4 regions of the Enterobacter cloacae complex sp. R_G8 genome follow, and region 4 is predicted to be linked to each of the others. Evidence: predicted binding sites of a transcription regulator. Region 4 holds the regulator's gene; each other region holds the start of a gene.
What was found. Region 4 encodes LexA, which represses DNA repair genes until DNA is damaged. Its sites were predicted from a motif close to TNCTGTATGTACATACAGNA; they were not measured.

Region 1 (7,866 bases), 530 kb from region 4:
AATACATCGGTATGGCCAGCAGCGTTTGCGAGAAGACATCGGGCGGCGTCAGCAGCATGCCGACCACAAATGCGCCGACCAGGATATACGGACGCTTCTTACGCAGGTCATCCGGGGTTGTCACCCCTACCCAACAAAGCAGCACAATCGCTACCGGCACTTCGAACGCCACGCCGAACGCCATAAACAGCGCCATCACAAAGCTGAGATAGCTGGCGATATCGGTCGACACCTGTACCCCTTCCGGCGCGGTATGCGTCAGGAAGCCGAAGGCCAGCGGGAAGACCACGAAATAGGCAAACGCCATGCCGATATAGAACAGCAGCGAGCTGGAGACCAGCAGCGGGATCACCAGTTTGCGTTCATGCTTATACAAGGCCGGCGCCACAAACGCCCAGACCTGGTAAAGAATGACCGGAGCAGAAGCAATCAACGATACCCAGAACGTGAGCTTAATGGGCGTGAAGAACGGCGAAGCAACGTCCGTCGCGATCATCGTCGCGCCCAGCGGCATCTGCTTTATCAGCGGCGCAGAGACAACCTGGTAGATATCGTTGGCGAAATAAACCAGGCATAAGAAAATAACGAAAACCGCAATAATGCAGTTTAACAGGCGCTTACGCAGCTCTATGAGGTGCGTAATGAGCGGTTGAGTATCATCTACTGCCATGTTTACGCTTTATCACTCGACGAGGGGGATGATTCGGTAACAGGCGCGGCGGGCTTTGCCTCAGCCGCTTTGACCACAGGGTCTTCCGGCTGCGCCTGTTTTTTCAGTTCAGGTTCCTGCGGCGTATGTTCAGGCGCGGTGGCCTGATGCTCCGCGCTGGCAGGCGTTACGCCCTCGCGCTGCGCTTCACTGTTCTTCACCACCGGGTTGTGAATGGTGTTTGCTTCATCGCTCGCTTTTTCAGGATCGTTGACGCTGTAGGAGCGCTTCATGGATTCTGCCGCTTCGCGCAGTTCATCCATTGAAGCTTTCAGTTCCGGCGTCAGGTTATCCATGCTCGCCTTCTCAACCTTTTTCAGGCTTTCCTGAAATTCCTGCAGCTTAAGCTCCTGCGCCAGCTCGTTCTGTACGGTAGTCGCCAGCGAACGAAGCGCACGCACCCACCCCGCAACCGTTTTTACTGCAACGGGTAAACGCTGCGGACCCAGCACAATCAGGCCAATCACAAAGACCAGCAGCAGTTCACCAAAACCAATGTCGAACACGACTTATACCTGCTCTTTATCGTGGCGTTTAGCGTCTTCCTTTTTGGCATCTTCTTGCTTGTCGGAGATGGACTTAGCAGTGAAATCAGCATCCTGGCTGGTTTTATCCTGCTTGTTCTCATCATCGCTCATCGCTTTTTTGAAGCCTTTGATAGACGCGCCCAGATCGGAACCGATAGAACCGAGCTTTTTGGTGCCAAACAGCAGCACGACGATGACGGCAATAATTAACAATTGCCAGATACTGATACCACCCATACAAATTCCTCAGTGATAGATGATTAATTAGTCAGGCCGCATTATACGTACGCAGCCTGGTGATAGCGACGACTGTTCAGCGCGTCTTTCTCCAGCCAACGAACCAGACCACTATTCCGGCGGCCATCAGCCAGGCGGGCGCCATCTGCCAGTCCGGACGGTTGATTAACAACAACGTACCACTTAGCAGCAGTGTTGCGCCAATACCAAACAGATAGCGAGACTGGCCCTGACGCACACGATTCGACTGAAGCTCGTGGGCGATTTTATCCATGCTGAGTTGCAGGTTCTTGCTCTGACGCAAACTGTCATACACCAGTTCAGGAAGCTCCGGCATTTTTTCAACCCAGAACGGGGCTTTATCTTTGAACGCACGTACCAGTGCCGGAATGCCAACCTGATCTTTAATCCAGGATTCCAGGAAAGGTTTCGCCGTCTTCCACAAGTCTAACTGAGGATAGAGCTGTCGACCTACACCTTCAACGTAAAGTAATGTTTTCTGGAGTAAAACAAGCTGTGGCTGCACTTCCATGTTGAAGCGGCGAGCGGTGTTAAACAGATTCAGTAGCACGTGACCGAACGAGATTTCCGCCAGCGGTTTTTCAAAAATCGGTTCGCAGACGGTACGGATGGCAAACTCGAACTCTTCGACATTGGTATCCGGCGGAACCCATCCTGAATCGACGTGCAGTTCGGCCACCTTACGGTAGTCGCGGTTAAAGAAGGCGATAAAATTCTCCGCCAGATAACGCTTATCTTCTTTATTCAGCGAACCGACAATACCGCAGTCAATGCCGATATATTGCGGGTCATCCGGATGCTCATAGCTCACAAAGATATTGCCCGGATGCATGTCTGCGTGGAAAAAGCTGTCGCGGAAGACCTGGGTAAAGAAGACTTGTACACCACGTTCGGCCAACAGTTTCATGTTCGTTCCCTGCTTCTCCAGGGCCACGACATCCGAGACAGGAATACCGTAAATACGCTCCATAACCATCATGTTCTGGCTGCAGTAGTCAGAATAGACTTCAGGGACATACAGCATCGGGCTGTTTTCAAAATTGCGACGCAGCTGGATGGCGTTTGCCGACTCGCGCAGCAGGTTCAGTTCATCGATTAGCGTTTTTTCGTATTCCCGTACCACCTCCAGCGGGCGCAGGCGGCGTCCGTCAGGGAGCAGACGTGGAACCCAGCGCGCCAGACGATAGATAAGCTTCATGTCCGCTTTGATGATCGGCAGGATATCCGGGCGGATAACTTTGATAACGACTTCTTTGCCATTCTCTTTCAGACGTGCGGTATGCACCTGGGCAATGGAGGCAGAAGCCAAAGGCTGAATGTCGAAATCGTCGAACCAGGTCTCAACAGGAATATTGCCCATCGCCTCTTCGATCTGTTTTTTCGCGCGCACGCCGTCAAACGGGGCCACGCGATCCTGCAGCAGCGCCAGCTGATCGGCAATCTGTGGCGGGAAAAGATCGCGACGGGTAGAGAGCATTTGCCCGAACTTAATCCATACCGGGCCCAGCTCCTGTAGCGCCAGACGCAGGCGTTCACCCAGCGGCTGACCTTTATGGCGATTAGGCATCCAGAACAACATCCGCCGCCAGATACGAAGCGGCAGCGTGATACGCATTTTGGGGATAAGCTCGTCGAGCCCGTAACTCAAAAAGGTGTGGACGATAAAATAGAGGCGCCGAATTTCACCAGGCGTCATTTGCCCTCCAGTTTTTCCAGCCGTTTGGTTAACGCATCAACCGCACGTTCAACAGCCGCGGTCTCTTCCGCGAACCAGGCCACTTCCAGCGGTCCGGGGGCCATACGCCACTCTTCGGTCAGCACTTCTGCCGCATAGCGCTGCTGACGTTGCAGGCTTTTACGCAGGAACGCGGTACCGCCATGCAGGGCTTTGCCGATCCCTTCCGCTGCAATGTCGCCAATAAAAGGCGCAAGCAGCTCTGCCGGGTCGAACTCAGCCAGATCGCTGAGCGCAACGAAATTTTGTACGACCTGTATGTCGCCTTCCACTTCCAGCTCACCGCTACGGATCAGCGCCGTCAGCTGCTGGCGGTCACGCAGTTTTGGCAGCACGCTCATGTGCGTGATAACAGAGCAGTCGGCTTCTCCTTCCCACTCCCCCAGAACGTCAAGCTGGCGTTCGCTGAAGACCAGCACAAGCGGCGTCGAGAACTCTTTTAAAACGATGCGTAATACCTTCCCATTAAGCCGCTGACGCGCGGCTTTTAGCGCCGGCGCACGATAGAGGAAGGCATTCAGTACATTCTCGATGCCTGCGGTGACTAAGGGTTTAAAGGGCACGGGACACCTCCACTCAGAACTTATAACCGCGATGCAGTGCGACGACACCCGCCGTCATGTTGAAATACTCAACGTTTTCAAACGCCGCGTCCTGCATCATGGCCTTCAGAGTGTCCTGATCCGGATGCATGCGAATGGATTCCGCCAGATAGCGGTAGCTTTCTGCGTCGTTTGCCACCAGCTCGCCGATACGCGGCAGAACGTGGAATGAATAGGCGTCGTAGGCTTTGCTCAGCGGCTCGATAATCGGTTTGGAGAACTCAAGCACCAGCAGACGTCCGCCCGGTTTCAGCACGCGATACATTGAGCGCAACGCTTTTTCTTTATCAGTAACGTTACGCAGGCCAAACGAGATGGTGATGCAGTCAAAGGTGTTGTCCGGGAACGGCAGCGCTTCGGCGTTTGCCTGCACATACTCAACATTCCCCACCACGCCGATGTTACGCAGCTTCTCGCGTCCCATTTTCAGCATGGAGTCATTGATGTCGGCCAGAACGACACGCCCGGTTTCACCCACCAGACGGGAGAACTTCGCGGTCAAATCGCCAGTACCACCGGCAAGATCCAGTACCGTTTGTCCACGACGTACACCGCTACAGTCGATGGTGAAGCGCTTCCACAAGCGATGAATGCCGAATGACATCAAGTCATTCATCACATCGTACTTCGCCGCCACGGAATGAAATACGTGGGCCACCATGTCAGCTTTCTGCGCTTTGGCGACAGTCTGAAAGCCAAAGTGCGTCGTGTCTTGTGAATCGTCAACCATCTCAGAGCCTGCTTATCAGTAAAATGTTCGTGAAGTGTAACAGATTGGGCGCGTTTGCCCTACGTTTCAACCACCACGTAAGAAACGCGCCAGATGCGGGTCTGGCGATAACTCTGCCGCTAACTCGTTGTCTTCACTGTCTCTCTTTTGTTCATCAGCGCCTTCCCGCAGGCGAAACTCTTCGTCCTGTGCCGTGGCTTGTTCAACCAGTTCCGGATTAATCTCGCGTTTAACCTCTACCCCCAGTCCGCGGAAGGCTTCGGCTTGCGCCAGCAGATTGCCACGCCCGGAGGCGAGTTTTTTCATCGCCTGGCGGTAGTTGTCCTGCGCGCGGTCCAGGCTTTGCCCGACCGAGGACATATCATCCACAAAGAGGCGCATTTTGTCGTACAGCTTGCTGGCGCGATCGGCAATCTGCTGCGCGTTGCGGCTCTGATGTTCATAGCGCCACAGGTTGGCAATGGTGCGTAACGCCACCAGCAGCGTGGTGGGACTGACCAGCATAATGTTGTTTTTCAGCGCTTCAGTTATCAGTTCGGGCTGTCTGTCGAGTGCCAGCAGAAACGCGGGCTCTACCGGGATAAACATCAGGACATAGTCAAGTGAGCGCAGCCCCGGCAGCTGCTGGTAGTCTTTTCTGCCCAGCAGACGAATATGGTTCCGCACGGAGGCAATGTGCTCCTGTAGCGCCGATTCGCGGATGTAGTCATCCTCCGCGTTGAAGTAACGCTCATAGGCCACCAGCGTCATTTTGGCGTCAATCACCACATCCTTGCCCTGCGGCAAACGCACGATGACATCCGGCTGCATTCGCGAGCGGGCGTCGTTTTCGATGCTGACCTGAGTTTCGTATTCATACCCTTCACGCAGACCAGAAGCTTCCAGCACCCGGGTGAGGACGACTTCACCCCAGTTACCCTGCGTTTTGTTATCCCCTTTCAGGGCACGGGTCAGGTTGACCGCCTCCTGCGCCATTTGCGCATTCAGCTGCTGCAGATTACGAATTTCATGTGCCAGGGTGTGGCGCTCACGGGCCTCCTGACCAAAGCTGTCCTGCACCTGACGACGGAAACCGTCCAGTTGCTCACGCAGAGGCGTCAGGAGACTGTTCAGACTCTGGCGGTTTTGTTCATCAACGCGGCGGTTGCTGTGTTCAAAAATGCGGTTTGCGAGGTTCTCAAACTGTTCGCTGAGACGCTGCTCGCTGTTGATCATCTGGCGGATTTTATCTTCCGCATGCAGTTGAGTGGATTCAAGGCGGGTCGTTACTTCACGGAGATCGGCTTCCAGTGAAGTGTTGATATCACGCAGATTGCGCAGTTCGTTGTTGAGTAACTCGCACTCGTCTCGCCAGTGTTCACTCAACGCAAGTTGCTGTTTTGCCCCGCTTAGCTCGGCGACTATCTCTTCACGCTCTGCCAGCTGGTCGGCCTTTTGCTGCGCGTGCTGATAGCTGGAAATCAGCCAGCCTATCGCCACGCCCGCCAGCGCAATCACCGCGTAAATCAGGATTGAGAGATCCACAATGCCCCCTGCATCAACGTATTACCGCACAAAATAAGATTGTGCTGTATAAACGTCCAGTTTGAAAGGGTTTTCCTGCGAGGCGCTACGCAAAAAATAAAGGCCGAACGTGTCGGCCTTTGGTTGCAATAGAGGGAACTAGATCAGACGACGCGCGGCTTCAACCACGATTTTCACCGCATGACTTTCGGTCTGCTTCATGGTTTCGGCGTTCGGGATCTCCTGCTGGGTACGGTTGACGATAACGCCCGCCACCATACCGGCACGCAGACCCTGGCTTGCGCACATGGTCAGCAGCGTTGCGGATTCCATCTCATAGTTCATCACGCCCATAGACTGCCACTCTTCCATAGAACCTTTAAAACGGCTCACCACACGGCCAGAGAAGGTGTCGTAACGCTCCTGGCCTGGGTAGAAGGTATCGGAAGAGGCGGTTACGCCCACGTGCGTGGTGGCGCCAACGGATTTCGCCGCTTCAACCAGCGCCGTCGTACATTCGAAATCGGCAACCGCCGGGAACTCCATCGGTGCAAAGTGCAGGCTTGCGCCATCCAGGCGCACGGACGCGGTCGTGACCAGCACGTCGCCGACGTTAATATGTGGCTGAATAGCGCCAGTGGTACCGATACGCAGGAAAGTACGGATGCCCAGCTGCGCCAGCTCTTCAACGGCAATGGAGGTAGACGGGCCACCGATACCGGTAGAGCACACAATCACGGCCTTACCATCCAGCTCTGCACGCCAGGTGGTGAATTCACGATGGGCTGCCAGCTTAACCGGCTTATCCATCAGCGCGGCGATCTTTTCCACACGCTCAGGATCGCCCGGGACGATAGCGAGCGTAGCCCCTTGTAAATCGTTTTTGGTGAGGCCGAGATGAAAAACATCAGACTTAGACATAGGTGACTCCTCTGTGGGTCGGTTAGTCAGAAGAAGTAAAACGGTACTTTACAGAAGCAATACGCATAATTTCGTGACACATCTCACCATGAATGAAAATGATTGCAGTAAATTTCCATAAAAAAGTGATTTACATCACATTAACAAGTTATATCGTGGCGTGCTGCACAAAAGATAGACCGTTTAAGGCACTGTGGGTTGTTAACCTGGTGTCTATATTTACCTTTGCGCTAACTCATTGGTACGGAGAATGCCATGACTGAAAAAACCGGTTTTGCACCTGCTGCGGCCCCGCATGCCTCGACCATCGTCTCAACGCCTGAAGACGCCATCACGGCGGGAGAGACCTCCATTCCCTCGCAGGGGGAGAATATGCCTGCTTACCACGCGCGACCAAAATCGGCTGACGGTCCGCTGCCGATCGTGATTGTGGTTCAGGAAATTTTCGGCGTTCACGAACATATTCGCGACCTCTGCCGCCGACTGGCGCTGGAAGGTTATCTGGCCGTTGCGCCAGAGCTCTATTTCCGTCAGGGCGATCCGAATGACTACAGCGACATCCCAACGCTTTTGAGCAACCTGGTCAGCAAAGTGCCGGATGCACAGGTGCTGGCCGATCTGGATCATGTTGCCAGCTGGGCGGCGCGTAACGGCGGTGATGCGCATCGCCTGATGATAACGGGTTTCTGCTGGGGGGGACGTATTAGCTGGCTGTATGCCGCACACAATCCGCAACTGAAAGCTGCCGTGGCCTGGTACGGTAAACTGGTAGGCGAAAAAACGCTGAACTCGCCAAAACATCCGGTTGATATCGCCACAGACTTAAATGCCCCGGTGCTGGGACTGTACGGTGGTCAGGACACGGGTATTCCACTCGATAC
Region 2 (7,866 bases), 1.8 Mb from region 4:
CATGCCGGACACTATAGATGGCGCTCCGCATTGGCTGTATAGTCAGTTTTATCGAAAATCAGACTGTACAGATCCCATGTCCGTCCCGTCCCCCCATTACCGCCGGATTGCAGAGATGCTGCGCCTTACCCTGGCTTCAGGTGCATTGCGACCCGGTGACCGGATGATCTCCGCGCGTAAACTGGCAGAGCGCGAGCACGTTAGCCTCCCGACGGCCCTCGAAGCCCTTCGTTGCCTCGAGGCCGAAGGCCTGATTGTTGCCCGTCCGCGTTCGGGCTATTACGTCCACCAGCCCCGCGTGCCACAGAACGAGCCATCATCCCACACGCCTCCCGGCCCGGTACCGGTGACCATGTCAGCCATCGCCCGCTCGCTTTTCAGTCGCGCAGAAGCGCGCCTGGTGCCACTGGGGGCCGCACTGCCCGACCCCACCTGGCTACCGGGAGATACGTTGCATCGCGCGCTTCATGCGGCCAGCCGTCGTCTGGAAGCACACGGTCAGAGCTACAGCCTGCCGCCGGGGCGAGTGGATCTGCGCAACAGGGTCGCCGCACGCGCGGCACAGTGGGGAGCCCATTTTGGTGCAGTCGATCTGGTCATCACCGCGGGTGCAACGCAGGCGCTGCGTCTGGCTTTGCGGGCCGTGTGCCAGCCGGGTGATGTGGTGGCGATTGAGTCCCCCGCTTACTTCGGCACGCTACTGCTGCTGGAGGATTTAGGTCTGAAGGCGTTGCAGATCCCAACCGATCCCGTCGAAGGCCTGTTACTGGCACCGCTGGCTGAGGCCATTCGCTGTCACCGTCCCGCGGCTGTGCTGGCCTCGCCCACGGTGCAAAATCCGCTCGGCGCCAGCATGTCCGTCGCTGGTAAACAGGAGCTGGTTGCCCTGCTTGAAGAGGCGGGCATCCCTCTTATTGAGGACGATGTTTATGGGGACCTGGTGGGTGAAGGCCAACGGCCTCCGGCCTGCAAGGCCTTCGACCAGAGCGGGAATGTGCTCTACTGTAGCTCATTGTCCAAAACCCTTGCGCCAGGCTGGCGTATCGGGTGGATTGCCGCCGGACGTTACCACACGCAGGTCTTACAGGCCCGCATGGCCGGGGAGTGGGCAGGCGCACCGTTAATTGAAGCCGCGACGAGCGAAATACTCGCCAGTGGTGACTACGATCGCCATCTTCGACGGTTGAAAGTTCGCATCGCCGAAGGGATACAGGCCGTTACCGCGCGGGTGGAGGCGTGCTTCCCGCCGGGTACGCGTATTACCGCCCCCGCCGCCGGTTTCTTGCTGTGGGTTGAACTTCCACACCAGGTCAATGCGCTGGAGGTGCATCGTCGCGCGCTGGCGCTGGGCATTGGCGTCAGCCCTGGCCCGCTGTTTTCCCCGGGGGCGGAGCTGATGAACTTCCTGCGCTTAAATTGCGCGAATGAACCCACGCCCCAGTTGCTCAACGCTGTGGAACAGATCGGCGCGATTTGTCACGAGCTGGCGGGTACCGCGTTCAGAGCGTCGATGCGTTAATGGTTACTGACTGGCTTGATCGTCTCTGCATACCGCATGGTGGCATTCAGAAATTGAAAACGGAAAGATTTTTAATATCGGCGTGTGGATTGGCGTTTTTTACCGCTATCAAAAAAGCAGAGAAATTATGATTAAACATCGTTACGTTCGGGTAAAACTGCACCTGTTTTTCCCTTCCGTTTTCAACATAGATTACTGACCAGATCCGACGATTATTAACCATCGTCGATCCCGGCTTAATGTTTACTATCCTGGCCAGTTCAATCTGAGTGGTTCTATCCTTCTGAATTTCATAAAAATAGCGCTCATCATAAAAATAAACCTTGCGGGAAAAACAATCAAAAAACCACGGGTTAGTGGATATTTTCTTCTTACCATGGGCATCTGAAACGATGCGTTTTGGCTGGCGAAATGACCTCACTCCATTCCTTATCACCAGACATAACCCAATAACCGGCAGAGCCATTAATAAAACGCTGATTGCTTCCCGCATATTCACCAATCCCGTTGATCACCGTCATGAGCGAGTATAACGGGTTCGTTCCTGAGAACAACATGCCCCCTGTCAGGGAATAATGCGTGCCGCCCTGAGCTGTGCGAACAGGCTGAAAAACATCTCGTCGGTGGCCCGCATGGCGGTGAATCCCGCCCGTCGCAGCTTGCTGCCATCACCAAACATGTCGTAATGCCAGCCAAACACGAAGTCGGCAAACTGTCCGTCGTTCAGCTGCAAAATCTCGCTTTCCACCAGCCCGCGAGCTGCGGCAAGTTCGCGCCATACCGCACGGTAGTCCGTAAACAGCTGCTGAAATGAGAGCCGGACCGGGGGGGCAGACTCCAGTTCAAACCAGCGTGCAATGCGTGGCCACAGCTCGCTCCAGCGCCAGATATCCCCGTTATTCACGTTGAATGCCTGGTTCTCTGCTGCCGGCGACGTGGCGGCCCACATGGTCGCCTCTGCCAGCAATTCGCCGTCGGTATGATCAACAATGCTGTGCCAGGTCTGTTCAGAGCCGGGAAAACGCAGCGGTAAATCCAGCGCCTTACACAATGAGGCGTACAGCGCGATGCTCAGGGCAAGATTCATGGTGTTGCCTGGCACCGTGCTACCCACCACACCCGGTCTGATGGCGCTCCAGTGCCACTGTTTTCCGCGTTGAAAATCGCTAAGCCACCTGAGCTGGGCCGCATTAAACTCTGCCCCCGGTACGCCGGGATCGCTTTCACGTGCCGGGGTTTTAAACGGGCCAAGATGCGCGCCGTAGACTTTGTAGCCCTGCATCAGGCTGACCGTCTCAAGAGGGGCCGTGTTTTCGAGATTACTGACCAGATGGCGCAGCATGGTGACGTTCGGTTCAACCATCTCTGTCCAGTTCGCGGCGTTGACCCAGGCGCTGTAAAACACATGAGTGATCCCGCTGAGCGCTGACAGTGCCCGCGCGCTGTCCTGCGCATCCAGTAAATCGACATTAACCATCGCAATGCCGTCAGGGTGAGATACCGCCTGGCGGCTCAGGCCAATAACCTCCCACTGATGGCGCAAAAGCGTTTTGACCAGCTGATTGCCAACAATCCCGCTGGCGCCAGCGACCAGTGCGACCCTGTGTTGCTGCGTCTTATTCATGGTGTTTCTCCGAAAGGGGTGACAGACACAGTGTGATCTATTATTTTTTCCTGATATATCCCCCGAATCCGATGGCATTTATAAGCAGAATCACGAAATGAATAATAAGCTCAACGCCATTTCCACCTTTCTGCGCGTCGCCGAAGCCGGCTCCTTTTCCGCTGCCGCCCGCCTGGCCGGGATCAAGCAGTCCGCCGTCAGCCAGCAGATCGCCGCCCTTGAGGAAGAGCTCGGTGTGGTATTGCTGCATCGTACAACGCGCAGGATGAAGCTCACCGCGCAGGGTGAGCGTTACCGGCGGGATATGCAGCTTGTGCTGGAGGCCATGCAGGAAGCAGAGCGACGCCTGAACCCGGTTGAGCATCAATATCAGGGGGCCGTACATGTGCAGTTGCCGAGTGGCCTGGGCCAGATCGTGTTGCCGCGCCTGCTGACACTACAGCGCATGAATCCTGAATTACATCTGCAGGTTTCGCTTGATGACCGTATCGCCGATCTGGTCACCGAAGGAGTGGATGTGGCGCTACGACTGAGCGCAGAGCCTCCGCAAACCCACGCGGCACGCGTACTGGCACGCATTGAAACGCCACTCTTTGCTGCCCCGTCATTCCCGCCGGTAGAGTCCGTGTACGCGCTGGCGGCGCTTCCCCACGTGCGATTCAGCGGTATCCCGCTGGACGCACCTCTTCGCCTGGTTTCTGATGACGAAACGATTGATATTGCAGTGAATACCGTTTTCCGGGCCAATACCAGCGACGCCCTGTTACAGGCGCTGGAGGCAGGCATGGGTATTGGCGGTATGCAGCTACCGCTCGCGGCACGGGCGTTGCAAACCGGTACGCTGGTGCCGGTACTCCCCGCGTGGCGGTTACCCGACCGCTTTCTCTATGCGGTTTACCCGGACGCTCGCTTTATTCCACACAGGGTCAGAAGCGTTGTCGGGGTCATAGAACAGCTACTGCCTGAAATAATTAAGAAAAATTAAACATTCCTGGATGCATACTCGCCAGCGCGCCTTGTTGAACTAAAATTTTTCGACTTTCAACGAGTTCCGGAAAATTCCCCTCCCGTCTCTTGATCGTTCTGGTTAATCATGAATACTGTATATAAACACAGTAATATGAGTTAACCATTATGCAGTTGATCTCTCCTTTGGGGCCTGATGCCACGCTATTGCTTCCGTTGTTTATGGAGCGGGTGCCCTGTGGCTTCCCCAGCCCTGCTCAGGATTATGTCGAGGACAGCCTTGACCTGAACAAGCTGGTGATCAAACACCCCAGCGCGACCTATTTTGTCAGGGTGAGCGGTGATTCGATGATTGGCGCAGGGATCAGCCATGGCGACCTGCTGGTGGTTGACCGTTCGTTAACCGCCGTTCATGGCGATATTGTGATTGCGGCGGTCGCGGGCGAATTTACCGTGAAGGAGCTGCAAACGCATCCGCGTCTTCAGCTCATCCCCCATAATCCTGACTACGCGCCGGTCGTTTTTGCCGCGGAAGACGAGCTGGAGATCTTCGGCGTTGTGACGTTTACCCTGAAAGCTAACCGCCATGTTCGCGCTCGTTGACGTAAACAGTTTTTACACCTCCTGCGAGACGGCGTTTCGGCCCGACCTTAAGGGGAAACCCGTGGTGGTCGTTTCAAATAACGACGGGTGTATCATTTCACGTTCAGCAGAAGCAAAAGCATTGGGGATCGGCATGGCCGGTCCCTACTTCAAGCTGAAGGATGAGCTGAGACGCCAGAAGGTACACGTCTTTAGCTCCAATTATGCGCTGTATGCGGATATGAGCCGCCGGGTGATGACCATCCTTGAAGAGATGGCCCCGAGAGTGGAGATCTACTCGATTGATGAAGCCTTTCTGGATCTGACGGGCATCAGCCACTGCATGAGTCTGGAGGCGTTCGGGCAGGAAATCCGCCAGCGCCTGTACAAAGAGACCGGACTGCTGGTCGGGGTGGGCATTGCGCCCACCAAAACCTTAGCCAAGCTGGCTAACCATGCCGCCAAAACCTGGAAGAAAACCAACGGCGTGGTGGATTTATCGAATATCGATCGTCAGCGTAAACTGCTGTCACTGGTACCGGTCAGCGAAGTGTGGGGCGTCGGGCGCAGGATCAGCAAAAAACTGAATCTGATGGGGATCGAGTCTGCCCTGCATCTGGCGGAATGTTCAAGCTGGGTGATCCGTAAACACTTCAATGTCGTGCTGGAAAGAACTGCCCGCGAGTTACGCGGTGAACCGTGTCTGGCGCTGGAAGAGTTTTCGCCAACAAAGCAACAAATCATCTGCAGCCGCTCCTTCGGCAGCCGTATCACCCGGTATGACGATATGCACCAGGCGATCTGCGCCTATGCGGAACGCGCCGCCGAGAAGCTGCGCGAAGAGAAACAGTTTTGCTGCTATATCAGCGTGTTTATTCGCACCAGCCCGCATGCAGAGGATGAGGTTTTTTATGGTAACCAGGCCTCCGGCAAGCTGACGATCCCCACCAACGATACGCGGGATATTATCAGGGTAGCTATCGAGTCATTGAACCGAATCTGGAAAGAGGGGCATCGCTATATGAAAGCAGGCGTCATGCTCAGTGACTTTTTCAGTCAGGGCGTGGCACAGCTTAGCCTGTTCGATGAACACCCACCGCGGCCAGACAGCACAGCCCTGATGCAGGTTATCGACCACCTTAACCGTTCAGGCCGGGGGTCTGTGTGGTTTGCGGGCCAGGGGGCGGTGAAATCCTGGGCGATGAAGCGGGATATGCTGTCGCCCTGCTACACCACGCGCTATTCCGATTTGCCAGTCGTTAAATAACAAAGCCCGGATCCCTCCGGGCTTTTTTATGCGTGATTACACCAGCGCATTCAGCGTAGCCAGTGCGTCAGGCGGTAACACCAGATCCCCTGCCGCGAGGTTTTGCCGCAGATGCGCCACGGAAGAGGTTCCCGGGATCAGCAGAATGTTTGGAGAACGTTGCAGCAGCCAGGCCAGCGCAACCTGCATCGGTGTCGCCCCCAGGTCGTCCGCCACCGCCTGCAGCCCGGAAGATTGCAGCGGCGTAAAACCGCCCAGCGGGAAGAATGGCACATAGGCAATCCCCTGCTGCGCAAGCGAATCCACCAGCGCATCGTCACTCCGGTTCACGATGTTGTACATGTTTTGCACACACACCACGGGTACCATCTTCTGCGCCTCGGCAACCTGCGTGGCCGTGACATTGCTCAGACCAATATGTCGCACCAGCCCTTGCTGCTGTAGCTCGGCCAGAGTGGACAGCGGTTCAGCGATCGAGCCTTCCGCCGGTCCGTGTGTGCTAAACATAATCCGCAGGTTAACCACGTCCAGCACATCCAGCTGCAGATTACGCAGGTTGTCATGCACCGCCCGGGTCAGCTCCTGTGCGGAAAAGGCCGGCAGCCAGGCACCTTTATCGTCGCGACGCGCACCGATTTTGGTGACGAGGGTCAGATCGTCCCGGTACGGATGCAGCGCCTCACGGATCAGCTGGTTAGTCACATGCGGACCATAAAAATCGCTGGTATCGATATGATTCACGCCCGCCGCCACGGCTTCCCGGAGCACCTCCAGCGCGGCATTTTTGTCCTTCGGTGGGCCAAAAACGCCCGGCCCGGCCAGCTGCATCGCGCCGTAACCCAGTCGTTTTACCGTTCGCGTCCCGAGCGCGAATGTCCCGCTTTTATCAATGCTGCTCATGTTCACCTTCCTCATCTAAATGATCCGGATTTACAACAGGTTCCTGTCGGGAACCCTTAGTTAAGCGCGAGTTAAATTAAAGTTTAAATTCCCTACGACGATAGTATTTGTGTACCCCTGCACTTTCTTACGGACGACCGCTATGCTGAAAAATCTGCACGTGATTACCGGAATTATCTTTGCTCTCACCATATTCTGCCTGCTGCAAGTTGTCACGGGAGGGTTGTTCTACTCTGCCGTCAGCAACGATCGCCATAACTTCCAGAACTCCGGGGTGCTTAATGCCCAGCAGGAGAGCCTGAGCGACAGCGTTAACACCCTTATCAAAACGCGCGTCACCGTGACGCGAGTGGCGATCCGCTACCTGAAAAATCAGCGCGATCCGGCGTCCCTGGAGGCGATCAACAAACTGCTTGGCACCGCGGGCGACTCTCTGGCTAAAGCTGAAGCCTATAACAAACAGTGGCAGGCCCTGCCGCAGGTTAACGGCCAGAATGCGGCGCTAACCGACGAGATGCTGAAATCCTGGAACCAGATGCATGAAGTGATGCGTCTGTCGATTGAGTATCTGCGTGCCGACAACTACCAGGCCTATGGCGATCTGGATGCGCAGCAGGCGCAGGACGCTATGGAAGCGGTCTATAACCGCTGGCGTGCCGAGAACAATACCCTGCTGAAAGCCGCTACCGAAGAGAACCAGAGCAGCTTTACCCAGATGCAGTGGACGCTGGCGGCAATTTTCCTGGCCGTTATCGCCGTGCTGGTGGTGATCTGGCAGGGTTTACAGCACCTGCTGTTAAAACCGCTGAAAACCATTATGAACCATATTCGCACCATTGCGGCAGGCGATCTGACGCAGGATATCACCCTCTCTGGCCGCAATGAGATGGGCCAGCTGGCGGCCGGTCTGCATGAGATGCAACAATCTCTGGTCACCACGGTCAGCGCCGTACGCGGTAGTACCGACTCCATCTACACCGGCGCAGGCGAAATTGCTGCCGGAAGTAA
Region 3 (7,866 bases), 520 kb from region 4:
TTCCACACCCCACTGCAGATAGGCATCCCAGTCGCTACGACGCAGCGGAAGCCCTTCACGCAGGGCCGGTTCATCAATCTGGATGATGCCAATGCCCGCCGCTTCCAGATCCGCCACTTCATCACGCAGCGCCAGCGCAATTTGCTTCGCGATCGTTTCGCGGCTGACGTCCTCACGCGGGAAGGACCAGCAAAGAATGGTCACCGGACCGGTCAACATGCCTTTTACCGGCTTGTCAGTCAGGGACTGGGCATATTTAGCCCATTCGACGGTGATCGGGTGCGGACGGCTGACGTCACCGATCACCACCGGTGGTTTTACACAGCGGGAGCCGTAGCTCTGTACCCAGCCGTTTTGGGTAAAGACAAAACCGTCCAGATGTTCACCGAAGTACTCCACCATGTCGTTACGCTCTGCCTCCCCGTGAACCAGCACGTCCAGACCTAAGCGCTCCTGCTCCACAATCGCCTGTTTGATATGTTCCGCGATGCCGGTGCGGTAGTTGGCCGCATCAAGGTTGCCCTTTTTGAAGTCCAGACGAAGACCGCGGATCTCGGTAGTTTGCGGGAAGGAACCGATGGTGGTGGTTGGCCATGCAGGTAAGTTGAAACGGGCACGCTGGGCTTCAGCACGCACTTCATACGGGCTTTGACGCTGGCTGTCCTGCGCGGTGATGGCCGCCAGGCGTTTTTCCACCGCCGGGTTGTGAACGCGAGCCGAGTGACGGCGCGCCTGAATCGGGGCGCTCCATTCGGTAATCGCCGCCGTGTCACCGCTGTTCAGGGCATCACGCAGCAGAGCCAGCTCTTCACATTTTTGCAGCGCAAAGGCGAACCAGCTCTTCACTTCCGCATCCAGACGGGTTTCTACGCTGAGATCGATCGGGCTGTGCAGCAGGGAGCAGGAAGAGGCAACCCACAATTCACGTTTGCCGACGATATCCTTAATCTGCGCATATTTCTCTGTCAGATCGGCGCGCCAGACGTTACGACCATTCACCAGACCGGCAGAAAGCAGCCAGTCCGCTGGCAGGCGTTTATGCAGTTCTGCGACATTATCTTTGCCGTGCACCAGGTCAACGTGCAGGCCCTGCACCGGCAATCTGGTGATGGTGCCGAGGTTCGGCGTCACACCTTCAAAGTAGGTGGTAAGCAACAGCTTCACCTGCCCGGTGAGTGCATCGTAAGCCGGTTTGAAAGCCTCAAGCCATGCTTGTGGCAGTTCGAGCACCAGCGCTGGCTCGTCAATTTGCACCCACTGAATACCGCGTTTGCCCAGCTCAATCAGCACCTGTTTGTAGACCGGCAGAATGTCCTTCAGCAGGCTCAGACGATCGAACGGCTCGCCTTTGACTTTCCCCAACCACAGGTAGGTCACAGGCCCCAGCAGCACCGGTTTCACCTGATGCCCCAGCGCCAGCGCTTCGTCCACTTCATCCAGTAACTGGGTCCAGGTCAGTTTGAACTGCTGCCCTTTAACAAATTCCGGCACCATATAGTGATAGTTGGTGTTAAACCACTTGGTCATTTCCGCCGCTGCCGCTGGCTCACCGGTTGGCGCACGGCCGCGTCCGATGCGGAACAGCGTGTCGATATCTACCGATCCATCGTTGTTCTGATGACGAGCCGGTACGTTGCCAAGCAGCAGGCTGGTCGTCAGAACATGGTCGTACCAGGCGAAATCGCCCACCGGCAGCAGGTCTACCCCCGCCTGTTTTTGCTGCTCCCAGTGGCGGGCACGCAGTTCGCGGCCCACTGCCAGCAGCTCTTCACGCGTGGTGTTTCCTGCCCAGTAGCTTTCTTGTGCTTTTTTTAGCTCGCGACGCAGGCCAACGCGAGGGAAACCGAGAGTGTGATTGCGGATTGTCATGTCATGCCCCTTGTGAAATTCGTTATTTAGACGTCCAGATGTTTACACTTCTATAATTGGCAGGTACTGTATATTCCTCAAGCGCAAAATGTTCATGGCGAAGTGAAGGACTTTCATGATCGAGATAAAACACCTGAAAACGCTACAAGCGTTGCGAAACTGCGGTTCTCTCGCGGCGGCGGCGGCCTCACTGCACCAGACTCAGTCCGCCCTTTCTCACCAGTTCAGCGATCTGGAACAACGTCTCGGCTTTCGTCTGTTTGTGCGTAAGAGCCAGCCGCTGCGCTTTACCCCGCAGGGCGAGATCCTCCTGCAACTGGCTAATCAGGTGCTGCCGCAGATTGCCAGCGCGCTTCAGTCCTGTAATGAGCCGCAGCAGACTAAATTGCGTATCGCCATTGAGTGCCACAGCTGTATTCAGTGGTTAACTCCCGCGCTTGAGAACTTCCGCCAGAAGTGGCCGCAGGTGGAGATGGACTTTACCTCCGGCGTGACGTTTGACCCGCAGCCGTCTCTCCAGCAGGGCGAGCTGGATCTGGTCATGACATCAGACATCCTGCCACGTAGTGGCCTGCACTATTCACCGATGTTCGATTATGAGGTGCGCCTGGTGCTGGCGCCGGATCATCCGCTGGCCAGCAAGACGCGTATCACCCCGGAAGACCTGGCGACTGAGACACTGCTGATATACCCGGTGCAGCGCAGTCGCCTGGACATCTGGCGCCATTTCCTGCAGCCAGCGGGTATCAGCCCACAGCTGAAAAGCGTGGATAATACGTTGCTGTTGATTCAGATGGTGGCCGCCAGAATGGGCATCGCGGCGCTGCCGCATTGGGTGGTGGAGAGTTTTGAACGCCAGGGCCTGGTGGTCACCAAAACCCTGGGTGAAGGACTGTGGAGCCGGCTGTACGCCGCCGTGCGCGATGGCGAGCAGCGTCAGCCGATTACGGAAGCGTTTATTCGCTCAACGCGGAACCACGCGTGCGACCATCTTCCGTTTGTGCGGAGCGCGGAGCGACCCAACGCCGATGTACCCACAGCGAAGCCAGGATCACCGCTCCCCCAATAAGGAAACTTGGCCAGTGTGGCTGTTGCTGCCAGATGGCAAGATTAACCAGCAGCCCCGCGGGTACATGCACATTGTTCATGATCCCCAGCGTACCGGCGTCTACCTGTGTAGCGCCGTAGTTCCACATGAAGTACCCCAGCCCCGAGGCCACCACGCCCAGCCAGACCAGAATGCCCCACTGCACGGAGGTGGTAGGTAGCTTTTGCGGGTTACCCAGCATAAACCACGCCGCGACCGCAACCACTGCCGCCCCCAGATAGAACCAGGCAAAGGCGTTGTGCTGCGGCATCGGGCGGGTTTCCATCAGGCGCTTGTAGCCCACCATGCCGATGGCGAAGCTGATGTTTGCTAACTGCACGAACATCAGGCCGGTCCAGAAGTGATCGCTCACTTTATCGTAGCGAATAATCGCCGCGCCAATCACCGCCAGCGCCGCGCTCAACAGATAGCCCCAACGCAGACGACGCCTGCTGAGCAGGTCGTAAATCAGCGTGATGTAGAGCGGCGTCAGCACCGTAAAGAGCAGGAACTCCGAAACGGACAAGTAGATATACGCCCGAAAGCTGAACAGATACATGATGCCGAGCTGCATCGCCCCCACCAGCATATAGAGCAGAATGGTTTTCAGTGATTGTCCGCGCATCCGCAAAAAGGGCAGGAACACCAGCGCCGCCAGCCCCACGCGCATCAGCACCGAGAAATAGCTATCGACCGAACCGGCAAGGTATTCGCCAATCAGGCTAAAGGAGAAGGCCCACAGGATAGTGGTGATAATGAGTAGCGCCACAATGCTTGTCTCTCAGAAAGAAGGAGAGGCATTGTAGCGAACTCTTTAGTTGACAACTGAGCGATAAATAATCAAATGAAGATTATTCAAGGAACAGCTTGCGCAGATATTTCGGTACCGCGTTGTCTGCGTTAGTGCCGATCACTTCCAGCTCCGGGTGCAGGTCTTTCAGGCGCTGGTGCGCGTTCTGCATGATGCAGCCTTTACCCGCCATCGAGAGCATCTCAGCATCGTTCATGCCATCACCAAAGGCGATACAGTCTTTCAGCTCAAAGCCCATGCGTTTGGCTACCGCTTCCAAGGCGTGACCTTTGGAGACACCCCCCGCCATCACTTCCAGGCAGGTCAGCGTGGAGAAGCTTACGTTGACGCGGTCGCCCCAACGGGCGTTGATCGCCTGCTCCAGCGGCAGCAGTTCTTCGTGACTTTCGCAGGTAAAGAAGACTTTGCTGATCCCTTCCGGCTCCAGCAGACCTGGCTCATACAGGGAGTAGTTAAACACCGCTTCTTTGAAGAAACGCATCTCTTCCGGGCGATGACGGTTCATGAACCAGTCATCATCGCGGTAAACGTTCGTGACGATAGCCGGATTATTGTGCACCACACCGAACAGATCGGCGGCAATATCGCGATCCAGGTTGTGGGTAAAGATCAGATTGCCATCGGTGTCGTGCACGCGCGCACCGTTGGAGGTGATCATGTACGATTTGATCTCCAGGTTATCGCGGATCTGCCCCACGTCCACGTGGTGGCGCCCGGTGGCAAACACAAAGTTCACGCCGCGGGCAGTCAGCAGTTTTAACGTCTCTTTCGCGTAAGGCGACAGGGTGTGGTCGGGGGAAAGCAGCGTGCCATCTAAGTCAGATGCAACAACCTGGTACATAGGGAAATTTAACCTCAATAAAAAATCAGTTATGCCTGTCGAAAAATTCAACAATGGCGTTGAGCGCGACTGAGCGCATAGCGTCCTTTTCGAAAAGGATCTCATGGTACGCGCCGTTGATGACCAGTGGTTTACCCCCTTCACAGGGGTGACCCGCGGCAGCGCGCAATTCACAAAAACGGTCGTGCATGCGGTTATCCACCACACGCTCTTCTTCTGCCTGGATCAGCAGCGTCGGCGTATCATCACAACCAACCCCTGCCAGAACCTGTTCACCGGCAAGAATGCCCTCCCGTACCCAATGATACGTTGGGCCACCTACGCGCAGGCGCGGTTCATCGGCATAAAAACGCAGGTTACGTCGATACCGTTGCCGGCTATGGGTCAGCACGTTCAGAGCAAACGGCAATGCGCGCCAGCGCCCCGTCCCGATGGCGTACCCTTCACGAATGCGCTGATGGCCCTCAGCCCAGTCAAGGATATGGCGCACCATCCAGTCAGGAAAACGCATGACGATGCCATACATCGGCGCGGTGAGCGCAATGGCATCGCACTGGTGCTCATAACGTTGTAAAAACAGCGTTGAAATCGCGCCGCCCATCGAGTGCGCCAGAATATAGCGCTTACGCCACGGTCCAGGCTCGACTTCCTGCTGCCAGAATGCGGCAAGATCGTCGACATAATCGCTGAAGTTATCCACATGACCGCGATGGGTGTCGGATAACATACGCCCGGACAGTCCCTGCCCGCGGTGGTCGATAATCAACACGTCGAAGCCCAGATGGAACAGGTCATAGGCCAGTTCAGCGTATTTAATGTAGCTCTCAATACGACCGGGACAGACCACGATGACCCTATCGTTTTTTACATCACGGAAACGAACAAAGCGTACCGGGATATTCCCGACGCCTGTAAACTCATCTTCCTCACGCTGGCGCCAGAAATCGGTCAGCGGCCCCATGGAGAAAGCAGCAAATGCGTTTTCTCGTGTTTCCCAGTCCTTTTTCTGCTGCAACATCGGGTTTCCACCCCCCGTAATTCAGGGAATATCGTTTTTTTCGTAACCGGTCACAAAATGACTCAACAATAGCGTATTGTGGCATAAAAACAGACGATTCGGGAGTTTCAAATGACCTTTGAGTGGTGGTTCGCTTACCTGCTGACATCCATCATCCTCAGCCTTTCACCGGGTTCGGGCGCAATTAATACCATGACAACCTCCATTAACCACGGTTATCGCGGGGCGGTGGCGTCTATTGCCGGTTTGCAGGCTGGGCTGGGTATTCACATTGTGCTGGTCGGTATTGGTCTGGGGACGTTGTTCTCCCGCTCGGTGCTGGCGTTTGAAGTGCTGAAATGGGCCGGTGCGGCGTATCTGATTTGGCTCGGCATTCAGCAGTGGCGCGCAGCAGGCTCGATTGACCTGAACACCCTCGCCCGGACGCAAACGCGCGGTCGCCTGTTTAAGCGGGCGGTGTTTGTGAATCTGACCAACCCCAAAAGCATCGTTTTTCTGGCCGCCCTGTTCCCACAGTTTATCGTCCCGCATCAGCCGCAGGTAATGCAGTACGTAGTCCTGGGCGTGACCACCATTGTTGTCGATATTATTGTGATGATTGGCTACGCGACGCTGGCGCAGCGAATTGCGGCATGGATTAAAGGGCCTAAACAGATGAAGGCCCTGAATAAAGTCTTTGGTTCGCTGTTTATGCTGGTTGGCGCGCTGCTTGCGTCAGCGCGTCACGCTTAGCGAGAAATAATAAGATGAATACCAAAGCCGGCGAACAGCGCGCCGGCGAAGCCGTCAATCCACTTCGCGATGCGCTGATAGCCACGGCGCATCGCCGGTAAGGCAAACAGGCTGGCAACAACGGTGAACCACGCAAACGTCTCAACCACGATCAGCAGGAAGATCCCCCAGCGCGCACCCGCCCCCACGCTGTCGCCCACGAACAGGGAGAAGACAGAGCCGAAATAGATAATCGCTTTCGGGTTCGCCAGGTTGGTCAGCAGCCCTTTCACAAAGCTACGGCCGCCCGTAGCCAGCTCGACCTTCGGCTCTTGCGGCTTTTTCTCTTCTTTCTTCAGCGCCCCGCGCAGCATCTGGTAGCCCATCCAGCACAGGTACAGGCCACCACCGACCATAATGATGTTATGCAGCCAGGCCATCTTCGCCAGAATCAGGTTCAGACCGAGCAGTGCGACTGCCGCCCAGACCATGACGCCCATGGTAATACCGAGCACGCCCATCATCGCCTCTTTGCGGGAGCGGCTGACGGCGGTTTGTGACACGAAGAAAAAGTCAGGGCCTGGGCTCATCAGCGCAACGATGTGCACTAACGCCACGGTAAGAAATAGCATTAACATAATTAGCTCGCGGGGAAATAATTCAGTGAGTCATCATCCTGGCACTTTTTTGCCCGGCTGACTACTCCTCATCATCACCATCGGCATGTGAACGGATGAGCGCCATGAACGCTTTACCAAAGCGCTCCAGCTTGCGCGTACCGACGCCGTTGACGCTGAGCATTTCGCTGGCGCTGAGCGGCATTTGCTCGGCCATCTCGATCAGCGTCGCGTCGTTGAAGACCACATATGGCGGAATGTTCTCTTCATCAGCAATCGCTTTACGCAGCTTGCGCAGTTTGGCAAACAGCTTGCGATCGTAGTTACCGCCGTAAGATTTTTGCATCACCCGCGGTTTCAGGGCGACAACGCGCGGCACGGCGAGCTTGAGTTCAACATCCCCGCGCAGTACCGGACGCGCAGCTTCGGTGAGCTGAAGCGCGGAGTGCTGGGCGATGTTCTGTGTGGCAAAGCCGAGGTGAATCAACTGGCGAATAATGCTGACCCAATGCTCGTGGCTCTGGTCCTTACCAATACCGTAGACGGGCAGCTTATCGTGGCCCATGTCGCGGATACGCTGGTTATTGGCGCCACGTAACACTTCCACCACATAGCCCATCCCGAAGCGCTGGTTCACACGGTAAATGGTCGAGAGCGCCTTACGCGCGTCCATCAGGCCATCGTACTGCTTCGGCGGGTCGAGACAGATATCGCAGTTGCCGCACGGCTCCTGACGCCCCTCACCAAAGTAGTTGAGCAGCACCAGACGGCGGCAGGTTTGCGCTTCAGCAAACGCACCCATGGCGTTGAGCTTGTGACGCTCGATATCCTGCAGCTGTCCCTGCGGTTTCTCTTCCAGACAGCGGCGCAGCCACGCCATATCGGCCGGATCGTAAAACAGCATCGCTTCCG
Region 4 (7,866 bases):
ATCTTGCTGATCAATAGAAGAGCTGACGCGCCCGTGGGCATAGCCTTTCGCCATAAAGGCCACGGAGAGCCCATCGTTAGGGATACTCACCGCAATCCCCGCGCCTGCCGTTGCACGTGCAGTTTTGCCCTTGAGATAGTCCAGTTCATCGGCAAGATCTTTTGCCGCGCCCTGGAACTGATCGATTGAGCCCAGCGGGTTGGTAATCACTTCAATGGGGGTAAGGCTATCAACCACATCCTTGTAGTGTTTGATTTTGTCGTTGATGGTATCAATCTCATCCTGAAGATTGTCTTCATCCGTCACCTGCACGCCGACGGACGGTAAAATAACCGTCACATCATCGTCCGGTTTTGCCTTTGCCAGCAGCGCGGGGTTGATTAACACCCCGCTGCCATAGCTGCCTGAAGCAACGCCCGTGCCACCCATTGCGTCGCTACGTGATTCTGTCCAGGTATTGGCTGCTCCCGCCTGATTTGCCATAAACAGGGAGACAGCGATGCTAACCACCGAAAATTTAAAATGTTTTTTCACAGTATGCTCGTCTTATTGTCGTTAATAACATCACCCTGTCTGTTATCACCCAAACAGGAACGAACTATTGCTGTGAATAAGTACAAAAAGACCCGCTATTTCCTTAAGTAAAACTCCGGACAGGCCTGTTGTTATTTGTGACGGCCCTCAATATTTATAGAAGAGGAAATTATTTTTTCCCAGGTTTTCCATCGTGCGGCCCAAAGAACTGAGGGGGATGATCAACCCAGCGATCTTCACGCGTGGCGGCATACTCCGGATTAAGCGGATAGTAGATTCGGTTGTGCTTCTTATTAGCCTCGCCAACCACCAGTAATCGCACCTCTTCTTCAGTGTTATTAATAAAGGTATGGCAGATGCCTGTACCAGCGGGAAAGCCTACGCTGTCGCCGGGTTCGAGCTTCCACAAATAGCCGTTAATCCAGGCTTCCGGATACCCTTCCAGCACATAGATGAACTCCTCTTCGTCGCTTTCCGCGTGGGGATAGGAGGTTCGACGTCCGGGCGGCAAACGTTCGTGGTGAATACCAATCCGCCGAAGGCCAAGGTGGCGGGCCAGCGGTGCACCGATAGAGAAAAGCTCGTTACTGTCGGGATAGGTTGAATTATCTGGCTCTTCCACATCTCGCCAGTGCCGAATACAGTCAGGTTTTTTCATGGTTAATTTCCCGGTTTGCGATGGGTCAGGTATAGCACAGCCTGGCGGATCTCGGCGTTTTTACCAGAACATGATAAAGTGAGGGTTTCCATCCTATAACATCCGAGGTGCTGAATGGATAAGTCCACAAAAGAGCTGTTAGCGCAGGCAGAGAAGCTGTGCGCGCAACGCAATGTGCGCCTGACTCCGCAGCGCCTTGAAGTATTACGCCTGATGAGCCTGCAACAGGGCGCCATCAGCGCATACGACCTGCTCGATCTGCTGCGCGAAAGCGAGCCGCAGGCTAAACCGCCTACGGTCTATCGTGCACTCGATTTCCTGTTAGAACAAGGGTTTGTACACAAGGTCGAATCCACAAACAGCTATGTGCTATGTCATCTTTTTGACCAGCCAACCCACACATCGGCCATGTTTATCTGCGACCGTTGTGGCGTGGTGAAAGAAGAAGGTGCGGAAGGCGTAGAAGATATTATGCATACGCTCGCAGCCAGAATGGGCTTTGCTTTGCGTCATAATGTGATTGAAGCGCATGGTCTGTGCTCAGTGTGTGTCGAAGTAGAGGCCTGTCGGCATCAGGATGAATGCCACCACGACCACTCGATCCTCGTAAAGAAAAAGCCACGCTAATCATAGTAAAGGCGGCTCATGGCCGCCCTCAGGGAGTACTTCCTTGTACTTGCGGGTATTATCCGCTTACCAACGGTAGTCGTTGCGTTTTTCCCAGTCGCCGACTTCTTTTTCAGCCTGGTCTTTCGCGTAGCCGTAACGTTCCTGAATTTTCCCGACAAGCTGATCGCGTTTACCTTCGATGACCGTCATATCGTCATCCGTCAGCTTACCCCACTGTTCTTTCGCTTTACCTTTGAACTGCTTCCAGTTGCCGCCGATTTCGTCTTTATTCATCATCGTGTCCTCATAGTTAAGCGTCGGTTCGTAACGTCCGTTACGTTCTTTTCTGCTGGACGTGATAATAATTGTAGTTAAGGATTCGGCGGTTTATTTCATATTCGGAATCTTTAACCGTCACGATATATCGTGACGGGAAGGAAGCCAGGTATTGTTTTGCCAGTGACGGTACCAGATAAAGCCCAGCGACACCCCCCGCAATGCGAGAAAGACCGCCAGAGAGAGCCATAAGCCATGGTTACCCAGCCAGGGGAGCGTCAGTAACGTCAGGGCAAAACCAGCCGCCGCCACCGCCATGCTGTTACGCATCTCCGCACCTCGCGTCGCGCCAATAAACATGCCGTCCAGCAGGTAACACCAGACCCCCACCACCGGCAAAATGACCTGCCAGATGAGGTAATGGCTTGCCAGCTCGCGCAGTGCAGGAAGGGAGGTCAGTAACGCAATAATCTGTTCGCCAAAACAGGCGTAAATCAGCGCAAACACCAGCGCCACCAGCCCCGACTGCCGACAGGCCGCCCGCCAGACATCCCGCAGCTGACCACTTTCACGTGCGCCATATGCCTGGCCGGAATGCGCTTCGACAGCATAGGCAAAGCCATCCAGCGCATAGGCGGTAAAGGTCAGCAGCGTCATCAGAACGGCATTCACCGCAACGATGTCTGGCCCAAGCCGTGCGCCAAAGACCGTCAGTGCGCCGAAGCAGAGCTGGAGCAGCAAGGAGCGCAGCATGATGTCGCGATTGAGCGCCAACAGCGTGCGAATATTACCGCGCCATGCGCTCTTCAGCAGCGCAAGAGAGATCCCGCGCATGACCAGCACCCGCCAGACCATCCACAGACCGAGGATAAACGTCCCGTATTCAGCAATCGCCGTCGCCAGTGCCGCACCCTGCACATTCATGTGCAGGCCCATCACCAGCCAGAGATCGAGCACGATGTTGAGGAGGTTGCCTACCACCAGCAGGATCACGGGCGCGCGGGCGTACTGCACGCCGAGTAACCACCCCAGCAGGACCAGATTGGCCAGCGACGCGGGCGCACTGAGCCAACGAATTTCAAGGAAGCGTCGTGCCTGCTCCAGTACCGCTTCGCTGCCGCCAACGATATGCAGCGCCAGGTCAATCAGTGGGGTACGCAATATAGCGATTAACGCGCCGGCCCCAAGCGCCAGAATTAACGGCTGAACCAGCGCACGCGCCAGACGCAAAGGATCTTTAGCACCGTACGCCTGCGCCGTGAGTCCGGTGGTGCTCATGCGCAAAAAAAGCAGGAGCATAAAAAGGAAGCTGGTCGCCGTTGCGCCAATCGCCACGCCGCCCAGATAGATGGGTGAATCAAGGTGACCAATAACTGCCGTATCCACCAGCCCCAGCAGCGGAACGGTGATATTGGAAAAAATCATCGGCAGTGCAAGACGCCACAATGCCTTATCGGATGCCGTCAGCAGTGACATGAAAAAATACCGGGAGTGGATGAGGGATCAGGCCACGGCGGATCCGTAGCCTGTCAGGATGAGATTACAGCCATTCTCCATTGCGAATAACCCCTACTGCCAGCCCCTCGATAGAGAAGTTTTGCTCGCGCAGGTCAACCACAATGGGGGAAAACTCGCTGTTTTCCGGCAACAACTGGACGGTATTGCCCTGTTTTTTCAGACGCTTAACCGTCACTTCATCATCGATGCGTGCCACGACAACCTGGCCGTTACGCACGTCTTGCGTTTTATGCACCGCAAGCAGATCGCCGTCAAGAATACCGATGTCTTTCATGGACATACCGCTTACGCGCAGCAGGAAATCCGCGCTCGGTTTGAACATGCCAGGATCAACCTGGTAGTGGCCTTCGATATGCTGTTGCGCCAGCAGAGGTTCACCTGCAGCGACGCGGCCTATCAGCGGAATGCCTGTCTCTTCTTCCACCAGCAGGCGGATACCGCGTGAAGCACCCGATACAATTTCAATCACGCCTTTACGCGCCAGCGCTTTCAGGTGTTCCTCGGCAGCGTTCGGAGAACGGAAGCCCAGACGCTGAGCGATTTCCGCACGCGTGGGTGGCATACCCGTCTGGCCGATATGATCCCGGATGAGATCAAACACCTCTTGCTGCCTGGTCGTTAACGCTTTCATTCCGCCCCCTGGGTGTATATACAGTTATGCTGTGAGTATATACAGTCAAAGGCGATTTTGGAACCAAAAACTGCACAAAAAACCAGGGACTTAATTATTCCTCGAGGCTCATCGGAAATGTGACCAAAGCAGCGTGACCCAGGTAATAGCTGCAGTAATAATCGCCAGCAACACGGCAGCAGACCCCATGTCTTTCGCCCGGCCAGAGAGCTCATGGAAATCAGAGCCGATACGGTCTACAACGGCCTCAATAGCGCTATTAAGAATTTCCACTATCATCACCAACAGTACAGAGCCGATCAGCAGCACGCGGGTCATCGCATCAACATCAAGGAAACAGGCGATAATCACGGCGACAATTGCGGCGATGCCCTCCTGGCGAAATGCGGCTTCGTTGATCCACGCGGCACGGAAACCTTTCCAGGAATAGCCGGCGGCTTTGATGATTCGGGTTAACCCAGTGGTATTATTGGCCATTAAAAGAACCTTTTATTTGAAATAGCGTCAATAACAGGAGGCGCAACGTGTTGCGCTGTAGCCTGAAGTATGACGGGTAACAACAGTAATTTCGCGCGCTTTCTGTTATCCTTGCGCCGCAATTGCATTATTAACCAGAGGCTTTACATCGTTTATGTCTGGCTGGCCACGAATTTACTACAAATTACTTAATTTACCATTAAGCGTCCTGGTAAAAAGTAAGTCTATCCCAGCAGAACCCGCGCTGGAATTGGGGCTCGATACGTCGCGCCCTATTATGTATGTTTTGCCTTACAACTCGAAGGCAGACTTGCTGACGCTTCGCGCCCAATGTCTGGCGCATGACTTACCTGACCCGCTTGAACCGTTAGAAGTCGACGGTACGCTGTTGCCGCGATACGTATTCATTCACGGTGGGCCACGCGTGTTTACCTATTACACGCCAAAAGAAGAGTCCATTAAGCTGTTCCACGACTATCTCGACCTGCATCGCAGCAATCCCGATCTGGATGTGCAAATGGTGCCGGTGTCAGTGATGTTTGGTCGTCGTCCGGGCCGCGAAAAAGGGGAAGAGAACCCACCGTTACGCATGCTTAATGGCATCCAGAAATTCTTCGCCGTCTCCTGGCTGGGACGCGACAGCTTTGTGCGTTTCTCCCCTTCCGTCTCGCTGCGCAGAATGGCGGACGAGCACGGCACCGATAAGATCATCGCGCAAAAACTGGCGCGCGTGGCGCGCATGCATTTCGCTCGTCAGCGTCTGGCCGCCGTGGGACCGCGTCTTCCGGCACGTCAGGACCTGTTCAACAAGCTGCTGGCCTCCAAAGCGATCGCCCGTGCCGTTGAAGACGAAGCGCGCACTAAGAAGATTTCTCACGAAAAAGCACAGCAGAACGCTATTGCGCTGATGGAAGAGATCGCCGCGAACTTCTCCTATGAGATGATCCGTCTTTCTGACCGCATCCTTGGCTTCACATGGAACCGCCTCTATCAGGGCATTAACGTCCATAACGCCGAGCGCGTTCGCCAACTGGCGCATGACGGCCATGAAATTGTTTATGTGCCCTGCCACCGCAGCCACATGGACTACCTGCTTCTCTCGTATGTGCTTTATCACCAGGGACTGGTGCCTCCGCACATCGCGGCCGGTATCAACCTGAACTTCTGGCCAGCAGGCCCGATTTTCCGCCGTCTGGGGGCGTTCTTTATTCGTCGTACCTTTAAGGGCAACAAGCTCTACTCTACCGTGTTCCGCGAATATCTGGGCGAGCTGTTCAGCCGCGGTTATTCCGTTGAGTACTTCGTGGAGGGGGGACGTTCACGCACCGGCCGTCTGCTGGATCCGAAAACCGGCACGCTGTCGATGACCATCCAGGCAATGCTGCGCGGCGGTACCCGTCCGATCACGCTGGTACCCATTTACATTGGCTACGAGCACGTCATGGAAGTGGGGACTTACGCCAAAGAGCTGCGTGGGGCGACCAAAGAGAAAGAGAGCCTGCCGCAGATGCTGCGCGGTCTGAGCAAGTTACGCAATCTCGGCCAGGGCTACGTGAACTTCGGCGAGCCAATGCCGTTGATGACGTACCTGAACAACCATGTCCCTGAGTGGCGCGAGTCTATCGATCCTATCGAAGCGGTGCGTCCGGCCTGGCTGACGCCAACGGTTAACGGTATCGCGGCTGAGCTGATGGTGCGTATTAACAACGCCGGTGCCGCAAACGCCATGAACCTGTGCTGTACTGCACTGCTGGCGTCACGTCAACGCTCGCTGACCCGTGAACAGCTTACGGAGCAGCTGGATTGCTATCTTGACCTGATGCGCAACGTTCCCTATTCGGTGGATTCAACGACGCCTGCCAGCACGGCGAGCGAGCTGATCGACCATGCGCTGCAGATGAACAAGTTTGAAGTCGAGAAAGATACGATTGGCGACATCATCATTCTCCCGCGCGAGCAGGCGGTGCTGATGACCTACTATCGTAACAATATCGCCCACATGCTGATGCTACCGTCGCTGATGGCGGCGATCATTACCCAGCATCGCCGTATTTCTCGTCAGGAGCTGCTGCGTCATGTGGAGACGCTCTATCCGATGCTGAAAGCAGAGCTGTTCCTGCGCTGGAGCAAGGATGAACTGGCGATTGAGCTGGATAAAATGACCGAGGAGTTGCGTCGTCAGGGGCTGATTACCGTCGTTAACGATGAGCTGCATATTAATCCGTCACGCTCCCGCACGCTGCAACTGCTGGCGGCGGGTGCGCGTGAAACGCTGCAGCGCTACGCTATCACCTTCTGGCTGCTGAGCGCGAACCCATCCATTAACCGCGGTACGCTGGAGAAAGAGAGTCGGACGCTGGCGCAGCGTCTGTCCGTTCTGCACGGCATCAACGCCCCGGAATTCTTCGACAAAGCGGTCTTCAGTTCACTGGTACTGACGCTGCGTGATGAAGGGTTCATTAGCGACACGGGCGATGCCGAGCCGGAAGAGACGCTGAAGGTGTATCAGATGCTGGCAGAGCTGATTACCTCCGACGTGCGTTTGACGATTGAGAGTGCGACGCAGGGCGAGTGATGTGAAAAAGCCGGGTGGCGGCTTCGCCTTACCCGGCTCACAATCTGACGCTTCATATCATGCAGGCCCGGTAAGCTTCAGCGTCACCGGGCTTTATTTTAGCCAAAATAGCTCATCGCCAGCCCCAGAAACAGCACCAGGCCCACGTAGTTATTATTCATAAACGCTTTAAAACAGGCATCACGCTCACGCTTTGCGATCAGCTTCTGCTGGTAAGCAAACAGCAGTCCCGCCACCAGCACTGACCAGTAAAACTCCCAGTTCAGCCCGTTCAGGCGGCCAATCGCCACCATCAGTGCCAGCACGGCAATCTGCAGGATACCGATAATCAGCTTATCGTGACGACCAAACAGAATGGCGGTCGATTTAATACCAATTTTCAGATCGTCATCGCGGTCGACCATCGCATATTGCGTGTCGTAAGCCACAGCCCAGAGAATGTTCGCCAGGAACATCAGCCAGCAGCTCAGCGGTACCGACTCACTGACCGCCGCAAACGCCATCGGGATCGACCAGCCAAACGCCGCGCCCAGCACCACCTGCGGCAGATGAGTATAGCGTTTCATAAACGGATAGACCCAGGCCAGC

Region 1: rmuC (DNA recombination protein RmuC) is a predicted target of LexA. The motif match lies at 6,128-6,147, and genes of this name have one in related genera.
Region 2: umuD (translesion error-prone DNA polymerase V autoproteolytic subunit) is a predicted target of LexA. The motif match lies at 4,242-4,261, and genes of this name have one in related genera.
Region 3: metR (HTH-type transcriptional regulator MetR) is a predicted target of LexA. The motif match lies at 1,934-1,953, and genes of this name have one in related genera.

Annotation. Positions count from the first base shown of each region.
Region 1 covers NZ_CP102246.1:384,347-392,212, reverse strand. The annotation lists gene tatC (Sec-independent protein translocase subunit TatC) at 1-670, opposite strand, end outside; gene tatB (Sec-independent protein translocase protein TatB) at 673-1,215, opposite strand; gene tatA (Sec-independent protein translocase subunit TatA) at 1,219-1,473, opposite strand; gene ubiB (ubiquinone biosynthesis regulatory protein kinase UbiB) at 1,550-3,190, opposite strand; gene ubiJ (ubiquinone biosynthesis protein UbiJ) at 3,187-3,792, opposite strand; gene ubiE (bifunctional demethylmenaquinone methyltransferase/2-methoxy-6-polyprenyl-1,4-benzoquinol methylase UbiE) at 3,806-4,561, opposite strand; gene rmuC (DNA recombination protein RmuC) at 4,628-6,085, opposite strand; gene udp (uridine phosphorylase) at 6,224-6,985, opposite strand; gene NQ842_RS01845 (dienelactone hydrolase family protein) at 7,241-7,866, shown strand, end outside.
Region 2 covers NZ_CP102246.1:2,988,926-2,996,791, forward strand. The annotation lists gene NQ842_RS14120 (PLP-dependent aminotransferase family protein) at 116-1,519, shown strand; gene NQ842_RS14125 (hypothetical protein) at 1,566-2,012, opposite strand; gene NQ842_RS14130 (SDR family oxidoreductase) at 2,085-3,143, opposite strand; gene NQ842_RS14135 (LysR family transcriptional regulator) at 3,241-4,128, shown strand; gene umuD (translesion error-prone DNA polymerase V autoproteolytic subunit) at 4,278-4,712, shown strand; gene umuC (translesion error-prone DNA polymerase V subunit UmuC) at 4,696-5,958, shown strand; gene NQ842_RS14150 (aldo/keto reductase family oxidoreductase) at 5,995-6,858, opposite strand; gene NQ842_RS14155 (methyl-accepting chemotaxis protein) at 7,001-7,866, shown strand, end outside.
Region 3 covers NZ_CP102246.1:375,846-383,711, reverse strand. The annotation lists gene metE (5-methyltetrahydropteroyltriglutamate--homocysteine S-methyltransferase) at 1-1,869, opposite strand, end outside; gene metR (HTH-type transcriptional regulator MetR) at 1,985-2,938, shown strand; gene NQ842_RS01830 (carboxylate/amino acid/amine transporter) at 2,826-3,725, opposite strand; gene yigL (sugar/pyridoxal phosphate phosphatase YigL) at 3,808-4,608, opposite strand; gene pldB (lysophospholipase L2) at 4,634-5,626, opposite strand; gene rhtB (homoserine/homoserine lactone efflux protein) at 5,738-6,358, shown strand; gene rhtC (threonine export protein RhtC) at 6,355-6,975, opposite strand; gene recQ (ATP-dependent DNA helicase RecQ) at 7,037-7,866, opposite strand, start outside.
Region 4 covers NZ_CP102246.1:4,803,551-4,811,416, forward strand. The annotation lists gene traF (conjugal transfer protein TraF) at 1-483, opposite strand, end outside; gene NQ842_RS22680 (cupin domain-containing protein) at 704-1,192, opposite strand; gene zur (zinc uptake transcriptional repressor Zur) at 1,307-1,819, shown strand; gene NQ842_RS22690 (CsbD family protein) at 1,886-2,095, opposite strand; partial or broken gene NQ842_RS23365 (hypothetical protein) at 2,145-2,219, opposite strand; gene dinF (MATE family efflux transporter DinF) at 2,216-3,553, opposite strand; gene lexA (transcriptional repressor LexA) at 3,618-4,226, opposite strand; gene NQ842_RS22705 (diacylglycerol kinase) at 4,335-4,703, opposite strand; gene plsB (glycerol-3-phosphate 1-O-acyltransferase PlsB) at 4,858-7,278, shown strand; gene ubiA (4-hydroxybenzoate octaprenyltransferase) at 7,377-7,866, opposite strand, start outside.